DNA from 2 places in the Priestia sp. YIM B13486 genome. Region 1 is predicted to be linked to the other one. Evidence: riboswitches for the same ligand, from Rfam matches in the RefSeq annotation. Region 1 holds a riboswitch; the other holds the start of a gene.
The links. A riboswitch is a leader RNA that binds a small molecule or an ion and turns the genes downstream of it on or off. The one in region 1 is predicted to bind preQ1.
Positions count from the first base shown of each region.

Region 2: another riboswitch for preQ1. It lies ahead of ACFX4G_RS23010 (QueT transporter family protein); the one in region 1 lies ahead of queC (7-cyano-7-deazaguanine synthase QueC).

Region 1 covers NZ_JBHZOZ010000006.1:251,628-263,005, forward strand. Annotated here, with positions in the region: gene ACFX4G_RS17825 (hypothetical protein) at 1-18, opposite strand, end outside; gene ACFX4G_RS17830 (YueI family protein) at 694-1,053, shown strand; gene ACFX4G_RS17835 (cell wall hydrolase) at 1,080-1,784, opposite strand; gene ACFX4G_RS17840 (hypothetical protein) at 2,097-2,423, opposite strand; gene ACFX4G_RS17845 (hypothetical protein) at 2,571-2,765, opposite strand; gene ACFX4G_RS17850 (patatin-like phospholipase family protein) at 2,783-3,628, opposite strand; gene ACFX4G_RS17855 (YkvS family protein) at 3,936-4,121, shown strand; gene ACFX4G_RS17860 (hypothetical protein) at 4,438-4,671, shown strand; gene ACFX4G_RS17865 (NAD(P)H-binding protein) at 4,705-5,406, opposite strand; gene queF (preQ(1) synthase) at 5,475-5,972, opposite strand; gene queE (7-carboxy-7-deazaguanine synthase QueE) at 6,071-6,802, opposite strand; gene queD (6-carboxytetrahydropterin synthase QueD) at 6,795-7,235, opposite strand; gene queC (7-cyano-7-deazaguanine synthase QueC) at 7,235-7,900, opposite strand; PreQ1 riboswitch class I at 8,131-8,174, opposite strand; gene ACFX4G_RS17890 (GerAB/ArcD/ProY family transporter) at 8,245-9,366, opposite strand; gene ACFX4G_RS17895 (hypothetical protein) at 9,393-9,629, opposite strand; gene ACFX4G_RS17900 (Ger(x)C family spore germination protein) at 9,641-10,840, opposite strand; gene ACFX4G_RS17905 (spore germination protein) at 10,865-11,378, opposite strand, start outside.
Region 2 covers NZ_JBHZOZ010000012.1:21,857-33,234, forward strand. Annotated here, with positions in the region: gene iolD (3D-(3,5/4)-trihydroxycyclohexane-1,2-dione acylhydrolase (decyclizing)) at 1-181, shown strand, start outside; gene iolE (myo-inosose-2 dehydratase) at 266-1,162, shown strand; gene ACFX4G_RS22985 (LacI family DNA-binding transcriptional regulator) at 1,223-2,248, shown strand; gene ACFX4G_RS22990 (5-deoxy-glucuronate isomerase) at 2,382-3,170, shown strand; gene ACFX4G_RS22995 (hypothetical protein) at 3,427-3,645, opposite strand; gene ACFX4G_RS23000 (YitT family protein) at 3,995-4,861, opposite strand; gene ACFX4G_RS23005 (Lrp/AsnC family transcriptional regulator) at 5,242-5,652, opposite strand; PreQ1 riboswitch class I at 5,849-5,893, shown strand; gene ACFX4G_RS23010 (QueT transporter family protein) at 5,903-6,391, shown strand; gene ACFX4G_RS23015 (hypothetical protein) at 6,826-7,275, shown strand; gene ACFX4G_RS23020 (DHA2 family efflux MFS transporter permease subunit) at 7,747-9,183, opposite strand; gene ACFX4G_RS23025 (TetR/AcrR family transcriptional regulator) at 9,205-9,780, opposite strand; gene rluF (23S rRNA pseudouridine(2604) synthase RluF) at 10,120-10,827, shown strand; gene ACFX4G_RS23035 (TRM11 family SAM-dependent methyltransferase) at 10,864-11,378, opposite strand, start outside.

The sequences.
Region 1 (11,378 bases):
AATATCAAATTCTTGCATGATACATGCCTCCTCAAATTATATTTCATTCTCTTTATTACATATGTTATTCACCTACTTCTTGCATAGGCAATCGCCTCTTTTTTTGTGATTTCTTAAAAAATATTCCTTTTCTACCACCTCGTTAGGATTAAACAAGCGTAGAGACATATATTTTTTAAGACTTTGAAACATACTACATGTAACTTATGTAAAATAAGAGAGATGAAACGAGGAATGGACCTTTACGATTTTCAGCACCTGCTGCAATGAGGAATAAACATAATATGAACGCATAAAAAGAACGCTCAACAAAAATGTTGACCGTTCTTCTTATGAAAATACATAACGATTTTTTATTAATTTATCTGACCCTTTGCTTGACCGTATATGCCCTAAAGCTATATAATCCCCTTTTTATACAATGCGCTTTGAACATAAAATCATAGGAGCGTCTCCCCAAACGCTGCTATGTATGTATATCTGTAATCGCTTACAAACCTTTAATAAAAAACCGATATGATTTTCTATCTATTTACATTAAACAATATTTTAGGCTAAATTTCAACACATTTTTTGTTTTTCTTTGTACTCAGCAAAAAAACAGGTGATATAGCACAGTGATTTTCCTTTTTTCCTGTCCCTTTTACTTATAGCCATAATCGTTTATAGTTTATAACGAAAGGAAGTGACGCAATGTCTGATCAACTAGAAGAATACTTAGAACGAGGAATGTACGGAGCAAAGGAAACAAAAAGAGACGAAAGAAGATATTTCTTAACTGCTCTACGTGAGAATATTGAACTTGCGCTAAAAAAAGGGCAAGTCATGAAAAAGGATGCAGCAAAAATAAAGCCTCTTTTAAAAAAAGTGAAAGACGGTCATTTGTTTTTAAATGGCTCCTTGTCTTACTCATACCTCTCCCCCTATATTCAAGCGGCTAACCAACATAAAGTGCCTTTTACTATCGTTCAGAACTTAGAAGCTGATACCGATATTGGTCTGGTTTTAACAGGTTCTGAAGGCAGTTTGGAACGAGATATTTTTTTAGACTAAAAAAAAAGAGCCAGAACGGCTCTTTTTTATTTGGCAAATACATGATGATCAATTGTTTTAATTACAGCACGTGAACGAATCCAGTTATCGGTAGCTGTTTTTGGATTATAAAAGTAAATGGAATCGTCTAAACGATCTTTTCTAGTCAATGCTTGCTCTACTGCTTTTTTCGAATCTTCTGAAGCAGGTTTGTTAATTGATCCGTTTTGGACCGGTGAAAAAGCGTATGCTTTTCCGACAACTTGTTTAATAACTCCTGTTACCGTATCTGGAAACTTCGGAGAATCTACACGGTTTAACACCACTGTTGCTACCCCTACTTTTCCTTCATATGATTCGCCTTTTGCTTCAGCTTCTACTAAGCGAGCTAATAAATCTTTTTCATTTGCTGAAATCGAAACTGCAGGTGTTTCCTGCTCCGCGGGTTTTGCTTCTGGTTTTGCTTCTGGCTTAGCCGGGGCTGCCGTTGAAGGTTCCGTTGTTTCAGCAGCCAGCACTTTTGTCTTACTCGGAATCGCTAATGTTTCACCAATATAAATCATATCTCCTTGACGATTGTTTAATTTTTTAATATCGTCAATTGTTACACTATATCTTTTACCTAACTTCCAAAGACTATCGCCTTTGACTACTTTATAATTAGTTGCAGCCGTAGCTGTTGCATTAAAACCTATAAATGAAAGAGTAGCTAAACAAGCTACTACCATTGATTTCATATAACTATGTTTCATAGGTAATACCTCCTGAAATTTCGTATGGTATTACTCTATCATAGCTATATAGGGGTTTCACCGAACGATTCAATTACATTTCTTTAAGTTTGATGAACAAAATTACGTTCGGAACACAATTATGACATTGTACCTTGTTTTTTGTCATAATCACGGTAATTTTTCTAAAATACAGGTATATTTTCCCGGTTTATTTCAGTTTAATCAGAAATTTCTTCATTCATTTTTCCCTTATAATTCTTATGATAAACATTTAAATTCATCTACTTTTACACAAAAAAGCTGAATGTTGTAATCAACATTCAGCTCTTTTTAATCTTCGATCTCAATTTCTACAACATCATAGAAATCAATCACTAGCTTAGCACCCGTATCATCCATAAACGTAAAGACGTCTTGATCATCTGATAAATGTATCACGTATCCGGTCAACTGCTGTTCACTGTTGTCGTAAACAGTAGTAATTAGAATTTTTTTATGATCTACATATGCTTCTTCTAATAACGAATGGAGGTCATAGTCCCCGTCATCTTCGGGCCGGTTCGTTAACAGCATCCCATAAGTCGTCATTCCATTTTTATCTTTCCATATATGATCTGCAAAATAAAAAGGTGCTGTACTTTTTCGAAACTCATCCATAATATCCCTCCTATAACTAAACACGTTTATTCGCTCTTACCGTACGTTACTAAATAAACGCACAAGCACTTGTAACAGTATATTCTCTACTGTACAGGCTCATACATCCATTATATAAGGCATAATCAAATAATGCCATCATTTCGTTTAGCTCCTAGGAATTTCTAGATACGTATAGGTGAAATCTCCACCGCGTCCAGCTATTCCACGAAAATGTTTGAAATCAGGGCGATTTACTAAAAAAGGGCGAAAAGCAAGAAAGTCTTCTTTTTTAACTTTAATTTCGGTTACTTTTCCTTCACTTAACTCATTCAACATGTTTATTGCTGTTTGTTCATCCATTCAGTTTCACCTCGCTTTTAACTGTTCAGCCAATTTTGCAGAGATGCAAATTGAGCTTCTGCTTCTTTATATCCTTGGTTGTAAAGAGCGTCGAGACGCTCACGATTCTTCTCAATTCGCCCTACTACAAGAGGGGTTTGCGGACGAATCACAAAGATATTCCCCTGTCTTTCCTGTTCTTCAATATATGACAATGTTTCATTATACAATTTATAGCGGTTCTCAAGCGCACGAGTCAGCCCATCATAATGACGGTATTTGCGCTTCAATAACCAAAGCATATTTGATTTCTTTTTTCGATATCCTTCGTTTCGCGTTAGCACAACAATATTTTTTCTATATCCATCCTGCACTGCTTTTTTGATTGGAATCGGATCACTGATTCCTCCGTCTAACAGCTCTTTTCCTTTATATGTAACGACAGGTGCTAAAAATGGAAGGGAACTAGAAGCGCGAACCGCTGTCAAAATGTCCCGGTCATATTCATCAAAATAAACGGGTTCTCCCGTCAAGCAGTCCGTTGCTCCTACTACAAGCTTCTCTGTACGCTCAGCAAATGCCTCAAAGTCAAATGGAAGAAGCTGATTAGGAATTTCATCAAAAACGAAATCCATTCCAAATATCTCTTTTGTTTTAAAATAATTTTTCCACGACAAGTAGCGAGGATCCTCTAAAAAATCTAAATTAGCTTTGCGACTTCTTCCTATTTGTCTAGATAAATAAGAAGTGGCATGACAAGCGCCGGCTGAAACGCCAATTACATACGGAAGGTACAGATTTCTTTCCATAAAGTAATCTAAAACTCCAGTTGTATAAAGGCCTCTCATACCGCCTCCTTCGAGCACGAGTCCAGTATCTTTCAATTTCTACACCTTCTAATTCTTATAATTTATGACAAGATTATACCTCGTTTATTATAACGAAAGGTGAACAAAGATGGAACTGTCCTGCTTCTCTCTTTCGTTAAAGCTACCAATTCCTTTTATTTCTCAGCACATTTTACTTATTTTTTCAATTTTATTTTATATTTTTTCAAAAAACCCTTTACTAATTCCCAGTTTTAAGGCAAAATTGTAAAAAAGAAAACGCTAACTAGTTTTACTATTTTTAAAATTAAAATTATTTAAAAAATTTATAATGAACTAATTTAAAACAAAGGAGCGATGAATCATGAAAATAGCAGAGGTAGGAAACTTGATAGAATTTAAAAATGGCTTACAGGGCATTGTCGAAAAAGTAAATGAAAACTCCGTGATTGTAGATTTGACTTACATGACAAACTACCGCGATTTAGACTTAGAGCAGCGAACTGTTGTCAACCACAAAAACTACATCATCATTAATCCAGCTATGTAAAGGAAAAAAGCAGCCGCACAGCAAAAGCGGTTGCTTTTTTATTGATTTTGAAAGAATTGATTCTTTTGTTCTTCTGTAATAATCCCCAGCTTATACATGAGGTAAATATACTGTTGCACCTTAACATCCTTCGAACTTTTTTTCACTGTACTCCCTCTTTTCTAAAATGTTTCTTTATACAATAATATATGGCTGAGATAAAAAAAGTTTCCTTAAAGAAACAAAAACAGGCCCCATTTTTTCTTGAAAGGGGCTTATTTTCGTGTGACAATAAGAACAAGCTACTACTATCTTCTTACCGAAAGGAATTACTAGCATGTTTGATACTGTATTGTTTATCGTTGCTCTTATTGTCATTCTTTTTTTCATCGTGCAGTTCGTTTTTAAACGCAAACAAACTTCAAATAAAAAAACATCCGTTGAACCCATGAATTATGCCGAAGAAGATTCTAACTCCTACACAAGCTGGAGTGAAACTGTTTCTAACCACGATCATGATGGCGATGGAGATAGCGGTGGAGATGGAGATGCGGATGGTGACGGAAGATAGAAAAAAAGCCCCTTCTTATGAAGAGGCTTTTCTTTATTTTGATAATACTCGCTTGCCGTTGGTAAACGAATAATAGCATTCACCTGTATAAATGTCTTGGCTTTCATGTACATGAACCCCACATTTATCTTCAAGAGCAGCTTTCATCATCGATTTGGCTACGTTATAAGCTTTAATTGGACGATACTTTCTCCACTTTCCTACAAGGCAAAATGAACACGACTTTAACGTGTATCCCCCAATCTTTTCAAATAGGCGAAACTCTTGGCGCTTGCCTAATAATAACGATGGGCGGAAAAAGTGAGTAGAACGGATATACAAACTTGCGATATCTTCTTCTACTTGCCCCTTTACTTTACTGTAAAAGAATGGCGAACGAAGATCAGCACCAATTGCTGTGATCGTTAAAAAGTTTTTGCAGCGATATTTTTCTGCACATTTAGCCGCTTTTAAAGGAAATTCGTAGTCCACTTTAATGAATTTCGCTTTTGTTTTTGCTTTTTTCATTGTCGTGCCTAAACAGCAATATACATCATCAACTGCAAAGCATTCTTCGTGCTTATCAAGCTCTGAAAAATCAATTTCAAGCTGACGTAGCTTTGTGTGTTCGATTGGTAGCTTTTTTCGAACAAACACTGTCACATGGTTATATAAGCTGTTGCTTAATAACATTTTTAAAAGTTCTTGACCAACAAGTCCGCTTGCACCTAATACTAATGCTGATCTCTGTGACATTCTTTCACCTTCTCACCTGTTGTTTTTGCAATGGAAAACAGGTTGCATACACAACCTGTTTGTTCGAATTAACGATTATCAATTGTTTCTGGGTATAAATCATGATTCATCAGGCGATAATTAGCCATTTCTTCATACTTCGTACCGGGACGGCCATAGTTTGTATATGGATCAATTGAGATTCCGCCGCGTGGTGTGAATTTTCCCCATACTTCAATATATCTTGGATTCATCAGTTTAATTAAGTCATTCATAATAATGTTCATACAGTCTTCATGGAAATCTCCATGGTTACGGAAGCTGAATAAATAAAGCTTTAACGACTTGCTTTCTACCATTTTTTCATCTGGAATGTAACTAATATAAATGGTTGCGAAATCCGGCTGACCTGTTTTTGGACATAAGCTCGTAAATTCCGGACAGTTGAATTTCACAAAATAATCACGATTTGGGTGTTTGTTATCAAATGCTTCTAGAATCTCTGGTGCATATTCAAACAAATAGTTTGTTCCTTGATTTCCAAGGAGTGATACACCTTCTAATTCTTCATCTTTTCGACCGCTCATTTGCATTTCCTCTCTTTCTACGATTGTCATTCTAACAGCGTTTTTTTATTTTGTATATATCTGTTTTTATTTTTCTTTGTAAATTTTTTGCTATGCGCTTACACGCCTCGTTTATTTCCCCAAACAAGGGCGTGAACCTGCGGCAGAACTCTTACATCGTTCATGTTTTTTGCTGCCACTGCCTTATCGATTAACCACTCATACTTTTTAAGCAATTCTTGTGTTAACGACGCATTATCGATTGTCGTTAAGTCCTCGTTTCCTACTTGAACAAAAAATGGAACCTCAGGATAACGTTCATGAACAGACGCTGCATACTCAAAGTCCTCATCATTAAATACAACGACTTTTATGCTTATGTGCGCCTTGCGTTTTTCCTTTATTAATGTCTCTATAATATCGTCTAATACGGAGAAATTTGTTTTCATTAATGAACTTGGAGGCTTAGGAGAAATCGTTAAATCATCGATCTTTAGGAACCAATCCTGATAACGGCTCCCCTGTGTTTCAAGAGCTGCTTTTACCCCTTGACTGTGCAAAAGCTCTACAAGTGAACCAATCGCCTTGATAAGCGCAGGGTTTCCTCCAGAAATGGTGACGTGATCAAAGCACTCTCCTCCAATTTCTTTTAGCTCCGTCCAAATTTGTTCTGCTGTTAGCTGACGAATATCGTTTTTAGCCGATCCATCCCATGTAAAAGCTGAATCACACCAGCTGCAGGAATAATCACAGCCCGCGGTACGAACAAACATCGTCTTACGTCCTACAACCATTCCTTCCCCTTGAATCGTTGGTCCGAATATTTCAAGTACTGGAATTGTATTAGCCACGTTTTTTCACCTTCTTTGGGCGGTAAACTACGTAACTTGTCGGCGTTTCCCGCACGAATACTTGTACGCAAGAAGGCTTATTTGGTAGTGTGTCTAGATATTCTTGAACCAACTCATAAATTTTACGGGCAACAACTTCAGTTGTAGGAAAATCATTTGGATTTTCTTCGTTAAAGATAGAATGATCGTTCAATAATGTATGATCAAATTGACCAGAAACAATTTTTTTCAATAGCGCAAAGTTTACTAAAAAGCCCGCTTCGTCTAATGTATCTCCGGCAACAGTTAGATTTACGAAATACGTATGTCCATGAACTTGACGGCATTTTCCTGCTTCTGTGTGAGGAACAAAATGTGCCGCAGCAAACTGCATATCTTTGTTCAGTTCATATTCATAGTCATGAAATACTTGAGGATACATTTGTTGCAGCATTATTTCTCTCCTCCTTCTTTCGTTTGCATATATTGATCTAACCCGCGTTTTCGCAATTGACATGCGGGACATTCGCCGCATCCATCAGCAACAATACCGTTGTAGCATGTTAATGTTTTTTCACGCACATACTCAAGCGCCCCTAGCTCATCCGCTAACGCCCACGTTTCTGCTTTATCAATCCACATAAGGGGCGTATGAATCACAAATTCAAAGTCCATTGATAAATTAAGCGTGACGTTTAACGATTTTACAAATACATCTCGACAGTCTGGATATCCCGAAAAATCAGTTTCACAAACGCCTGTTACGATATGACGGCCTCCGCTGTTTTTAGCCAGTACGGCTGCAAATGATAAAAATAAAAGATTGCGGCCGTCAACAAACGTTGTAGGCAACTCTCCTTCTTTTTGCTCGATCTCAATATCATCTCGCGTTAAGGCATTTGGTGCTAATTGATTTAAAAGTGACATATCTAGTACGGTATGCTTCACACCTAAATCAGCTGCGATAGCTTTTGCTACCTCTATCTCTTGACTATGGCGCTGACCATATTGAAAAGTAACCGTTTCTACTTCTTTAAAGTTTTTCAAAGCCCAAAATAGACATGTTGTACTATCTTGACCTCCGCTAAATACAACAATAGCTTTTTCATTTTTCATCATTATTGTTCGTCTCCTTTTTGATTGAAATCAAAAGAAGAAGAAACTTTATTGAACCGTTCGTTCCCTTTGTGACTAATTTTATAACACAAAAAAGAGACTGCTCTTTTCCAGCAATCTCCCTAAAAAGCAACTAAGATACACGTCCTCGCCAGCATACACGTCAAAAAGACGCGTTGATAGAAAAGCACGTGAAAGAAGACACGCTAAAACCGTGTCTTTTGTCATCAACGATGATCTTAGTTTTTTATAGAGGGAGTTTTCGAACCTCTCCCGTACGTATCCAAACGTGTACGGCGTTTCTTCTTGAATTGTCATCGTATTATACCACATGCGTATAAATAATGCTATGTTTGTTGACTTCTATCGCCTTTAGCTGCCTTATTTTTCTTCATATAAGAAAGCGCAATAAATAACAACGGAAAACAGACGCTTAATACAAATAAATAAAACGGCCAGTAATATTTTTCAAAATAATTGAAGTACGCTGTGTTGGGAATAATGTAATATGCCACGCCTGTAATAATTAGACCTAAAGGAAAGCTTAAAAAATTGCGCACCCGTAAATTACACAATTGGACGATACTTAACTGAATAGCATAGAACACAATGACAACTTTAAAAAAGATAGATAACATCCAAATAATAGCTACTAATACTTCAACATGCTGAATCGTTGCACCTAACGAAATCATTTTTCCTAATAAATAAACTGGGTAGCTGTGCATCGATGCAATATTCGCGCCAAGAGCTAATATACAAGCCGCAACTGCAATCGTAATCGTCAAGCCCGATGCGACAGTGCCGATAACAAACATTCTTTTTATCTTTTTTCCATCTTTTATATGAGGCGTAATCATCAGAATAAAAACCAATTCCATAAACGGGTTTCCTAAAAAATAAGTGGTCCCTAATACTAAATCACCCATGCTGAATTCAAAAAAAGGATAAAGACGATCAATTTTCATCTGAGGAATATTTAAAATAATTAACAATAAAAAGGGGACCACAATCCAAGGCAAAAAGATTTCCGCGGTTCTTGCTACCACTTCAATACCTAGATACCCTCCGTATATAACAGCTAAAAGAACAAGAGCATGAATCCATGTAGGCAGCGTTTCAGGGACAATTTGAGTCGTCATGAATGTACTGATATCTCGAAGCGAAAACGTAGACTGAATGAACATAAAGAAAATGTAAATAAGAGAAATACACGTTCCTGCATAAGGACCTAGCGCCTTTTTAGCTATTTGAATGAATGTTTGCTGAGGGTAACGCTGAATCAGCCATAAAAGCACCGCAACGATTAAAAGTGCAAAGCCAATAGCAAGCACACCGCAAAACCACGCATTTTGTCTATTCGTCTCTAATAATGTAGCCGGAACTGCCAAGATGGCGCTTCCGATACAAAAAACATAAATGAGAAAAAGAAATTGTTTCGGACTAATAAATTCTTTTATTTGCATCATACACACCTTCTCTCCTACATGCGTGCTCACGTGAATAACAAATGATGAACGGTTCTAGTAAGAGGCTTAACGAGTGCCTCTAAAAAGTACAGAGGCGTAGGAACTTCTTTACGGAGTGTAATCGCTCCCCAAAAGAATAGACCCAAACCTATAAGACAAAGGTAGACGACTATCTCACGATAATACTTTTCCTTTCGGAAGTTGATCATTATTTTTTTAGTCAAATAAGCAAGCAGTACAAGTAAGGCGATAAATCCCTCCATTTTCTTTCTCCTTAATGCTTCATTTGCTTCATATATGAGTTATTTAACGTGCCTAAGCGACGGATTTGAACTTTTGCATCTAAATCGACGGTTAAATCCTCTGCGTAAATTCTGTTCCAGTCTCTTTTCATTTTGTACCATCTCTTTACATCTTGTCTGTAAAACGCTTCGCCAAAACCAAAGATATCGCTTTTATAAGTTTTTTGAGCTTTTTCTACTGCATCATTCATTTTTTCTTTTACGTCGGCTGCTGTTTTTCGTTCGAGCATATTGATTACAGCTGGGTCCTGTAAATTCACTTGACACTCTACATCAGCTACGTTCGCTTCTCCTTTTAAATCAACGTGAATATGAGGTTTATGATTTTTCATAGTAGCTGTCACCTTGACATTCGTTCGAAGCATTTCGACTCCGATGATATCATGCTGTTTTTCTTTTTTTTCGCATGGAATAACAATTAACGTACTTTTTACATGTCCGGTAATATAGTTATATCCTTTACTTTCGTCTTCATTGAACCAGCCGAGAAGCTTATCATTTTGAAAGACACCTAATCCTTTGAAATTGAGCAGGGTGGAAAGATTGGTGCGAGAAATACTAGACATGTCTCCTGCCTTTTTCACGTCGCCTTTCACTAACACTCCTGATAACACCGCCTGCTTTCCTTCACTGGTTAAGTTACTGATCAGTTCATTTAACTTCACTCCTCTAGTAGGTGCCCAAATACGCTGTGACACGTCTAATGAAGCAAACATATGGTTAGCAGGTATTTTTTCGATGGTTGTTAATACGTTCAAAACGCTCGATGCTTTTGTGTTTTTAGCAACAACAACAAAATAATCGGTACGCACTTCATGATCCCGAGCAAAGAAATCAAGCACTTCAGCAATACCGTCTTCCGCCATGCTTTCGCTAATAACTAGCATTCGTAAATGAGAAAGATAAATTTTACGCGGAGATTTTGTCGTTATTTTTCTTAATCCTTCCATTACAGACGAAGCCTTAATAGAAAATGTGGTAACAGAAGGCCCGTTTGTAGGCGTTTTCGCCTGAATATCACCCGGATTAATTAGCTGAACTGTCACAATAATGCCATCTTCTACTTTATCAATTCCGACAGCAACCGTAATGGCTAGCTCGTTCAACTCTCGACTGCTCCAGCAGCCGCTTAATAGCACTGAACAGATACATAACATTAGAAATGCTTTCATAGTAAACGGCCACCTTCACACAGTTTAGTTTTTTTGCGTCTTTTGACGTGAAATATTCTTCTCATTAATAAGCTTTGGCCTTGTTTTCATTTTTTTGATCGAACGTCTAATCAGCACATCCTTTTGATCACGCTTCACAAATGGAGCCATAGGTGTCATATAAGGGACTCCAAATGACCTTAAGCTGCATAAATGTAAAATCATTAAAATTAGCCCCAGGATAATACCGAACAGGCCAAAAGTAGCTGCTAAAACCATTAAAACAAAGCGTAGCATCCTTACTGCAATAGCCATATCATACACAGGTGACACAAAGTTACTAATAGCGGTGATGGATACAACGATAACCATTGCAGGTGAAACTAATCCCGCTTGTACGGCGGCTTCTCCTAAAACGAGTGCTCCCACAATCGAAATAGCTGAACCTACTGCTCGAGGCAATCGGACTCCCGCTTCTCGCAAAATTTCAAACGTGATTTCCATAATAAACGCTTCAATAATAGCAGGAAAAGGAACACCTTCCCTTTGAGCTGCAATA
Region 2 (11,378 bases), on a different contig from region 1:
AGAAGATGCACAAAAACAAGAGGTTTCTACGCTAATTGATATTAAAGTACTGCCAAAAACTATGACGAACGGTTATGAATCATGGTGGCATGTAGGAGTAGCAGAGGTATCTAAAAATCAGCATGTACAGGAAGCTTATGAAGATAAGGTGAAAAACCTTGAAATGGCAAGAGTTTATTAAGGAACAGGAGAAAATGAGGTTGTTGAAGAGAAACATTCGATAAATATAAAAGAGGTTTTAATTTCATATAAGGGAGAGGAAGAGATGTTCAAGGAAAATACGGTCAAACTGGGGATTGCTCCAATTGCTTGGACAAATGATGATATGCCTGAACTGGGAGCTGAAAATACATTCGAACAGTGTATCAGTGAGATGGCTTTAACCGGTTTTAAAGGAAGTGAGGTCGGAAACAAATATCCGCGAAATGTTTCAATCTTAAAAAAGGCATTATCGCTTCGGAATTTGGAAATTGCAAGTGCATGGTTTAGTACATTTTTAACAACAAAGCCGCTGGAAGAAACGGTAACGCCATTTATTGAACATCGCGATTTTTTATACGAAATGGGAGCAAAAGTAATTGTTGTGTCTGAACAAGGGCACAGCATTCAAGGGTTGATGGATGTTCCTTTATTTAAAGAAAAGCCTGTGTTCACGCCAACAGAGTGGAGCAGACTTGCAGAAGGCCTGCACCATCTTGGGAAACTGGCACGAGAAAAAGATATGCATATTGTCTATCATCATCATATGGGAACAGGAGTACAAACAACAGAAGAAATTGAGCAGCTAATGGAGCTTACCAATCCGGAGCTTGTTTCGCTGCTATTTGATACCGGTCATCTTGTCTTTTCAGGAGCAGAACCTCTTTATATCTTAAAAAAATATCTGCACCGTATTAAGCATGTTCATTTAAAGGATATTCGTCAAGAAGTAGTTGATCGAGTCAAAGAACAAGACCTAAGTTTCTTGCAAGCGGTAAAAGAAGGAGCCTTTACTGTTCCAGGTGACGGAGCTATTGAATTTGATGAAGTATTTACTACGCTTGCCACTTCGGATTACAACGGATGGTTTGTCGTAGAAGCAGAACAGGATCCAGCCCTTGCTAATCCTTTTGAATATGCGTTAAAAGCAAGAAACTTTATTAAAGAAAAAAGCGGTCTTTAATTTCCATTGTAAAAGATTTTACGCCTTTTATGTGTTTATGAAAGGAAAGGAGGAGAGGAAATGAAGCCAACCATTTATAGTGTGGCTGAAGAAGCAGGTGTATCAATTTCTACGGTATCAAAAGTCATCAATCAAACCGGTCATATTAGTGAAAGAACAAGACAAAAAGTAATTGAGGTTATGGCGCAGTTGAATTATCATCCAAGCGTCGTAGCATCTGCTTTAACAGGAAAACCCACTAAAACGATTGGGCTTCTCGTACCTGACATCTCCAACCCTTTTTTTGCCGATTTGGCAAGAAGCATAGAAGACCGAAGTCATGAGCGAGGTTTCCATGTTGTAATGTGCAATACCGATAACGATGCGGAAAAAGAGAAAAAGTATCTATCGCTGTTAATACGTCAGAGAATCGACGGTTTAATTGTAGCTTCTGCTTTTCGCAATGCTAATCTTTTAAAAAATATGCTTAAGCAAGATATACCGATTAGCGTTATTGCTTCAGAAATTCCTCACATATCCGTTAATACAGTGACAGTGGATGACTACAAAGGGAGCTATTTAGCGACTGATTATTTGCTGTCTTTGCATCATAAAAAAATTGCGATTATTACAGAAGATGCAAAAAGCAATCACGCCCGTTTAGATGCTTTTCGAGACGTTATGCAAGAAAATGGAATCATCGTGCCGCCTCAGCACGTTATTACGACCGAAGCAAGTATTCAAAAAGGATATGAAAGTGCTAAGCAAATTTTTTCAATGAAGGAGAAAGTGACGGCTATTTTTGCTTGTAACGATTTACTGGCTATCGGAGTTATCCAAGCTGCAAAAGAATTCAAAATTGATGTACCGCAAGACTTATCAGTGATGGGCTTTGATAATACGGTTCTTTCTACTACCATCACGCCCATGTTGACGACAGTAGCACAGCCGACAAAAGAAATGGCTGTAAACGTAGTGGATTTGCTGGTTAGAGAAATGAAATATCCAGCGATGCATAAAGAACATTTGCTTCTTGAGCCAAAATTGATTGTTCGAAAATCAACGGCTCCGTTACGAAGGGAAGCCACAGCATCTACAAATAATTGAACAAAATCAAGAATATTGCCGTTAATAAAAAATCCTCATAGTCACATATTTAAAAGAATTTAGAGAGTCTATGAAGAAAAATGAGTAATTAGTAAATTCTTATCGCGCTACTACATAAAGGAGGAATTCAAGCATGTTAGGTAAATTAGGTGAATTAAATAACGGATACAACGTACTTACAGAAATGACCGGTCAGCACAAAGATATGCTGATGGATATTGGGATTTATAAAATGGCCCAAGGAAAAGAGGAAACTTTACTAGACAGCAGCAGTGAAACCGCTGTTCTTTTACTAGAAGGAAAGATAAAGCTAGAGTGGGAAGGCCATTCGAAAGAAATTCAGCGCCAGTCCCTATTTGAAGAAGAGCCTTGGTGTTTGCACGTTTCAAAAAATGTGGAGGTCAAAATTACCGGACTTGCCGATAGTGAAGTACTAGTTCAAAAAACGGATAATGAAAAAGAGTTTTCATCAAAATTATATACGCCCGAAGATTGTCAAAACCCAGTGGCTGGTGAAGGAGTATGGGAAGGTACTGCTCAGCGTGTAATCCGAACAATTTTTGACTACAATAACGCTCCTTACTCTAACCTTGTTATTGGAGAAGTTATTTCTTATCCAGGAAGATGGTCGAGTTATCCGCCTCATCATCATGACCAGCCCGAAGTGTATTACTATCGTTTTGACAAGCCACAAGGATTTGGCTGCGCAATGGTTGGAGAAGATGCGTACCGTGTAGTTGATAATAGTTTTATTACAATTCCTGGTGAATTGGATCATCCTCAAGCAACGGCTCCTGGCTATGCGATGTACTTCTGCTGGATGATTCGCCATCTCGACAATAATCCGTGGACAGACCGTATTATGGAAGAAGAGCATAAGTGGTTATTAGAGGCGGATGCAAAAATTTGGCCTGAAAAATAAATAAAGCTCTATATAAGAAATGGGTTTCAAATGTTGAAAAACCTGGAATAAAAAATAATTATGCGTAAAATAATAGTTTATTTTTGTAAAATATGTTTTTATATGTTAAAATATAGCTTGTATTAATATTCAGGCGATGATATCGCTCTTTGCTGCAGATTCCTTTTTAGGAGTCTCTTTTTTTTTGGAAACGGAAGCAACAGATACAGACGATTCGTATATAAATTAAAAAGAAAAGGAGATAAGCGTAAGCCGCTTATCTCCTTTTCTTTTTAGCGTTATCTAATGCTAAGTTCTTTTTCACTACTTTTTCTAAAGCAACTTCCACGTGAACATTTTTTTCATCGATGTCATTCACAAGCACGACGGTTCCTTTTCGCCCTTTAATCTTTAAATCATCACCCGTAGAAGGAATGTTTTCCCTCAGCTGGCTTAATAGAAGCTTTCTGTTTTCAAAAAAGTGGACAGCCACCATTTTATCTCACCTAATTTCATATGATATGTGTGATACAAAGATGTGTATATGAAATCCTTCCTATACATTATGTCGCCAGGGGTGGTTTTAGAACACATTGAATAGACAATTGTTGCATTGATATATGAAATAAATAGGATGGCATAGTTATAAATCTTCTATTCTTGGACATACTTATACTACTAATCTAAAAAGGGATGTGGATGAAAATGAAGGTGGCTATCGGATTAAGTGTATTTACGGTCGTTACAGGAGCAATTGCGTTAGGGTCAGTTTACTTTTTAGCAGGTATCTTTTCGTTTTTCTTAACGGTTTTTTCATAAAAAAATCCACCAAGAGGTGGATTTTTTTATTTAGCAGCGGCTTTTGTTTCATGAGGCGAATTGCCGATAAATCCAAATTTTCCGCCGACAACTTCTTTTACTTCGTGGATGACAATAAAAGAATTCGGGTCAATTTGCTGGATTTTCTTTTTAATTTTTAATAACTCGTTCTTTTTAATAACAACGTAGATAATGCGTTTATCTTTGTTGGCGTAGTAGCCGTATCCGTAAAAGATGGTGGCTGCATTTCCAAATTCACTGGTAATAACTTGTGCTATGTCTTTGTATTGATCGGACATAATCGTCATTGCTTTTTTGTTGTGGAAACCTTCGATAACGACATCTACGATTTTGGCACAAAGATAGACGAATATAAAAGTATAGAGTGTGTTGTTGACGCCAATAGCAAAAACCGATGCTAAAATAATGACGCTGTCCATATAGAACATGCTTTTAGAAATATTATAGCCTTTTGTATAGTTTAATAAATAAGCTAAAAGCGTTGTTCCACCGGTAGATCCATCGGCGATAAAAATGAGAGCAAGTCCTGTTCCCATTAGTAAAGCCCCGAATACAATTCCTAAAATCATGTCGTGAACGTGAAAAGGAATATAGCTGACTAGACCGAGGAAAACGGACGTCATGACGGCTCCTAGAATCGTATAAAGAATCGTTTTTTTGGTTAGAAATTTATAGGCTAAGGCAATAAATATAAGGTTTACAAGAAATGTGCTGATACTTGTAGGGATATGAAATAAATAATATAAAACAAGAGCAATACCAACTGTACTTCCGTCACCTAATTTATTTGGAATGACGAAAAAATCAATGGATGCAGCAACTAAAAGTGCTCCAACAATAATTAAGATGATGTCTTTATAGATTGTTTTCAATATGCAAACCTCCTTGATTATTAGGATATTTTCATGTGTAATCTTGTTTTTACTAGTGTTTCACAAATGATAAAATAAAAAACGTCTTAGAAATTGTCTAGTTATAAAACTGATCAACTTCTAAGACGAAGAATTACGATACGTGTATAGGTCTTGATCCGGCTTTTCTATGCTTCGATGTCACCGATTATATAAACCTCTGACCGCTATGTCAACGCTATGAGAGATGTTCAACTTTTCAAAAAATAGAAGGCGGTTTCCTACATAAAAAAAGAATCCTTTGCGACGATGCAAAGGATTTTCAAATTTATTGGAATAGGGGGAATACGTTATTAGGATTACCATTTTCATAAATTAATATACCTTAATTTTCCAAAAAATTATTTGTTAATGACGATTGAAAGTTTGTAATTCACATGCTGATTTAGCTCTGTCAAAAAATCATTTAGTTCTTCATTTGAATGAAATTTGCATTCTAATAAGTAGCAGCCATCGCCGCTGATTTTAAAGTTGTTGATAACGTGCTCCTGCTGACTTTCTAAAAATGTAAGGTAGGGGTGGTGATGAATGCTCTGCGTATAGATATTTAAAAATGCATGGATGATGTAGCCGAGTTTTCGTTCATCAATGTTAATTGTATAGCCTTTGATAATGCCTTCATCTTCTAACTTTAATACTCTAGCAGAAGCGGCTTGTCCGGTTAAATGCACTTTTTCTCCTAATTCTTTCATCTTCATACGTCCATTTTTTGATAGTTCTTCTAGTATGTGCTTATCTGTATTATCTAACATCGCTACAAATCCTTTCGTATTTCAAATCAAAAGGCTTAACTACTTGATGTCACCTATGTATACTGATACGTCTTCTATTTTATACTAAAGGAAAGTAAGAAAAAAGAGCAGTCAATATGCAAGATATAGAAAGGAGCAGTAGTTTGTAAACAGCTAGATTGACGAAAGCTTAAGCTTGCTGTATGATTCTTTGAGTGTTTACGTGGTTCGTAACCATCCCACGTTAAAAAACTAAGGAGAGAATAGTAAGATGAATATAAGAACACTTTGCGTCAACGGTCTTTTAGCTGCTATGTATATTGCTGTCAGCATGTTAATCCAGCCGTTTGGCTTCACCAATATCCAATTTCGTATATCGGAAATGTTCAATCACTTAATTGTGTTTAATAAAAAGTACGTGTACGGCATTGTGCTAGGAGTATTTCTGACGAATTTGTTTTTTTCACCAATGGTTGCTTATGATCTGGTGTTTGGGGTAGGACAATCCGTGCTATCATTACTCATTACCATTTTTTCTATGCGCTACATTAAAAATATGTGGGCTCGTATGCTTGTTAATACACTTGTATTTACGTTCACGATGTTTATTATTGCGTTTGAACTGCACTTAGCATTTGATTTACCATTTTTCTTTACGTGGTTAACAACAGCTGTTGGTGAGTTCATTGTTATGCTTGTTGGAGCACCAATTATGGCTGCAATTAATAAACGTGTACAATTTAATAAGCTAGTTGGATAAAAAAGATGGGGCTGTGATAAATCTCACAGCCCCATCTTTTTTTCTTTGTTATTCTATAAGTGTAGTGATAAACCCCTTATTATTGAAGAGCTTTTCACGCATGGACAAATTACCCATATCTAGCATGTGAAAAGAGCAGGTCGCGTTTGCGGTCTGCTCTTTTTGCGTAAGGCAATAGGAAGTATCCGGTTAGATTATTTTGAAAGAAGGAGTGACAAATCTCACAGCGCATTCTTTTTTCTTTTGTTACGATATACATATAGTTGGCAAACTCCTTATCGAAAAGTTTTTCGCACAACAACACATTACCTATGCGTAGCAATTAAAAAAGCAGACCAATGACGGTTTGCTTTTTTAATTGTATTTTTCCATTAAATAACTTTTTTGAGTTATAATTGTAAAATAATCTTTGTTACTAGAGAGGGGATTGTTTTTTGAATAGAAAGTTAGGAATTCTTGTTTTATTAGCGTTAGTCATCTTATTTGCCGGGTGTTCAAAAGAAGAAGACAACGTTCCTTTAAGAGAACTAGAAAAGATAAGTATTAACGTAATCAAAGAACAAAAAATGAAGCAAGGGATTTCATATGAAATGGAATTAGTAAACAAGAGCGATTTGACCATCAAACAAAATAATGTATTTTTATCGTATCCTTTAAAAATGAAAAACGGTTATTCTGATAATAAATTTAAGGTGTTAGCAGAAGGAAATAAATTAAATATCAAGCCAAAACAAAAGGTTAAGTTAACGGCATTTCTTCCTTATAAAGGAACTAATAAAGCAGCATTAGCTATTGATGAGCCTGACGTAAAGTGCATAGGGTATTGGAATAAGCTTGATGACTACCATCAATTTTCTTTTGGAGGATCCTTGAAGCAAGAATAATATATAACTATTTGTTAAATGGTGGAACTGAACGTAAGGGATTGATAAAGGTGGTGAATGAACAGTGAGTGTAGACACCGATAGATTGATTAGCTTCTTTATTTTATAGGGAACACCCGCTGTTTTTAGTATAGTAGATTACTTTAAACTGAGTAAAACTGAAAAAAAAGAAGCTATAAGAGACTTAACATCTGTAAAATCTATTGTAACAACAGGATTTATATTGACCGGAGGAGTTATAGCGAGTTTAGGCAAGCTGCAAGCTGTTATCTCTGCTGCCTCTGCACGTTATAGGTACTTTTATTTTAGTCATTGGTGGTGTCGTGGGCGCTATTGAAGCATGGAAGATAGAAAGAAAAGTATTGTTATCCTTGTTTTAATAGTATCTATGATTGCTCTTACATTTATAATATAAATTCTGCATGTAACAAAAGCTGCTCAAATTGTGAGCAGCTCTTATCAGTTTCTTACTTATTGTGTTTCAAGCTGCTGGTCTTTTTTCTTTAACGTAAGAGCGAGCAGGAACGAAACGACGGCGAAAGCGATGGCTACATAATAGACGGTATGAACCCCGCTTGTCATACTTTTTATTTGTAACAGCGTTTTATTCGTTTCATTTGATTGTTGAATAAAGTGCTGAGAAGCCATGGTCATAATACTTGTATACAAAGCGGGTCCAATCGCGCCTGAAACTTGGTTAATCGTATTTGAAATAGCTGAACCGTGAGCATGAAGCGGTTTTGGTACTTGATTTAAAGCAAGCGTCATCACGGGCCCGATGCTTAAACCTACGCCAATTGTAAAGGCTGCGTATAAGATGGCTGCAGTCGTCGTGTTTGTTCCGCTTGAAATAGTAGTGAACAAACTTAAGATAATTGTTAAAAGGACTAAGCCCGTTAAAAGCAGCGGTTTAAATCCAATTTTGTCAAACAAACTTCCTCCCACCATAGCTGTTAGAGCCAGCGTTACGCCGCCTGGAAGCATAAGAAACCCTGTTTGCAAAGGAGACAGTCCCGCAGCCGTTTGGAAATATAGCGGCAAAATTAACATCATTGAAAACTGAATCATCATAATAAGAAACATTAAGAAAATCGATCTTGAAAACACAGACGATCTAAAAGGCTTCATATTAATCATAGGAGAATTCAGCTTGCTTTGCTGTCTGACAAATAAAGCAAGAGCTATGACGCCAATTATGAGCGTAAGCCATACGATAGGATTACTCCATCCCGTCTCTTCACCAGCTGCGCTAAATCCATAAACAACTCCTCCAAACCCAATTGTAGAAAGAATCACAGATGGGATATGAATTGTTGGTTTAGATGTTTCAGAAACGTTACTGAGCTTGAAAAGAGCAAATAGGAAAATAAGCGCCGCTGCAATTAAAAGACCTAGAAATATAATTCGCCACGAATGATATTGAATAATTAATCCTGAAAGAACCGGTCCTATTGCCGGTGCAAATAAAATAGCTACGCTAAAAATCCCCATTACGGTGCCGCGTTTGCTAACAGGCACGAGTGTTAACATTGTGCTCATCACAAGAGGTAAAATAATGCCTGTCCCTAATGCTTGAATCATACGGCCCACAAAAAGCAGAGAAAACCATGGTGTGATAAATCCAATGAAGGACCCAATTAAGTAAAAGCTCATAGCCGTCACAAACAGCTGTCTTAATGTGAATCGTTGAATTAAGAAAGCAGACACCGGAACAGAGATGCCGATTACAAGCATATATCCGGTAGTTAACCACTGAGCTGAGCTCGTTCTAATGTGAAAATCTGAAATGATACTTGGCAAGGCCACGTTCATTACCGTTTCACTAATTAAGCATAAAAAATTTCCTAGAATCAAAATGAAAAGGATAAGCTTACTTTGTGTACTCATTTTTTCTTCTGTTTGTGTCATAAGTGACCTCCTTTTACTAAATTAATTTTTGTTTGCAAACAGCTTACCAATTTGGTCAGCTGCAATTTGCATAGGGACTGTACTATTTTTAGTTAATGAAAGAGTATAAGCACCTTCAATCCAAGACTGTATAGCTGAACCTAGCTGTCTTGCTTCCTCTTGTTCATAACCTGAACAAACTAACTTATCTGCATAAACTTGCTCCCACTCGTTATACACGTCTTCACAGGCCATACGAAGCGTTTCGTTTGATGACCATACTTCACTCGACATAGCAGCGAGAGAGATATCCGCTTCATTTTCCACTTGTTCAAACATTCGATCAGCCATCATTTTTATATGATATTGAATAGCTGCCGCGGCATCTTCATGAGAAGCGAGGGATTTTTCGATATAAGCTTTGACTCTTTCTCCCGTTTTTTGAATAGCTTCTTTTGCTAACTGTTGTTTTCCATCCGGAAAATAATAATAAATAGATCCTCTCGGAGCGCTGCTTTCTTTTGTAATTTGACTTAGACTGGTGGCGTGATAGCCTTTTTTGCGAAAAAGTTTAGCAGCTGCGCTTAAAATTTTTTCTTTTGAATTGGTTGGTTCCATGAAAACAGCTCCCTGATATAATTACTAGTTGATCGGTCAGTATAATGGTAGCAACTCTATACTGATCAGTCAATCCAGACGTCTAGGTCTTGTATATAAGTGAAGATTGATGCAAGCTTCACAGGTGTAAGCATTGATTGAAATGTTAAGAATAAGGTTACAAAGTATTTTGGAGCTATACTTCTATTACTGTTAAAAAAATATGATTAAGTAATGAAATTAAAAGCAGACGAGAAGCGTATAGCATGTTACGATAGGGACGGTATAGAAATTGGCATATGTCTGTTTCTAATAGAAGAGACAAATTTTAAAATTTTTAAATGTAAGGTTGTGATTCACCTGAGACTGAATAAATTTATTAGCGAATCTGGAAAGGCGTCAAGACGCGGGGCAGATAAGTTAATTAGTGAAGGAAGAGTAACTGTTAATGGAAAGGTTGCAAAAGTCGGAGATCAAGTTAAGCCTGGCGATGATATTCGAGTAAGCGGCCAACAGCTTCGGATTGCTCGAAATAATGTATATATTGCGCTTAATAAACCAGTCGGCATTACAAGTACGAGTGAAAAAAAAGTAAAGGGAAACATCATTGATTTAGTCAATCACCCTTTGCGTATTCACCACGTTGGACGACTTGATAAGGATTCAGACGGCTTAATTTTACTTACAAATGACGGCGATATTATTAATGAAATTTTACGTGCAGAAAACAAGCATGAAAAAGAATATATTGTTGCAGTAGATAAGCCAATTACACCAGAGTTTATCAAAAACATGTCTGAGGGAGTAAAAATTTTAGGCACAAAAACGCTTCCTTGTGAAGTGACACAGCTGTCTAAGTATGAGTTTCAAATTATTTTAACACAGGGTTTAAATCGTCAAATTCGCCGTATGTGTGAAGTGCTCGGATATGAAGTATACCGCCTTCAGCGCACGCGTATTATGAATATCCATTTAAACAACTTACCTGTTGGGCAATGGAGAGATTTAACGAAAAAAGAGCGTACGCAGCTATTCAAAGAATTAGACTATGAACCTAAAGAGTGGTAAATAAAAAGACACCAGCCTGTTAGACTGGTGTCTTTTTTATTCGCATACAACTACTTGTCTAGAAAATACGCTTTTGCGCGCTACGCAGCGATCTGAAATAGAAAAGCCAGCTTCATGAATCATATGGTCAATCGTATCTACTGTAATCACGACTACTTTATCCGCAAAGCGGCGAGCGTGTTTTAAAATAGAAAGCTGATCTTCAGGCGTCGCGTGGGTGTAGAGATTGTAAGGCATGTCGATGATAGCTACATCATAGTGAGTTGTAACATCTGAAATCGGTCCAGTTTTGACATCACCGCTTAAGCCGAAATGCGCAATATTTTCACGAGATCCGTCGGTCACAAGTGGATTGATATCGCGTCCTACAATATCAATGCCCATTGAAAGGGCTTCTACAAGGACTGTACCGATACCGCAGCATGGATCAATCGCTTTGATTCCTTCAGGGTTTGGAACGGCAATGTTAGCTACAGCTCTTGCAAGGCGGGTACTGAGTGCTGTAGAGTATTCACGCGGTTTCTTCAAATGATGCAGCCATACCGCTTCGC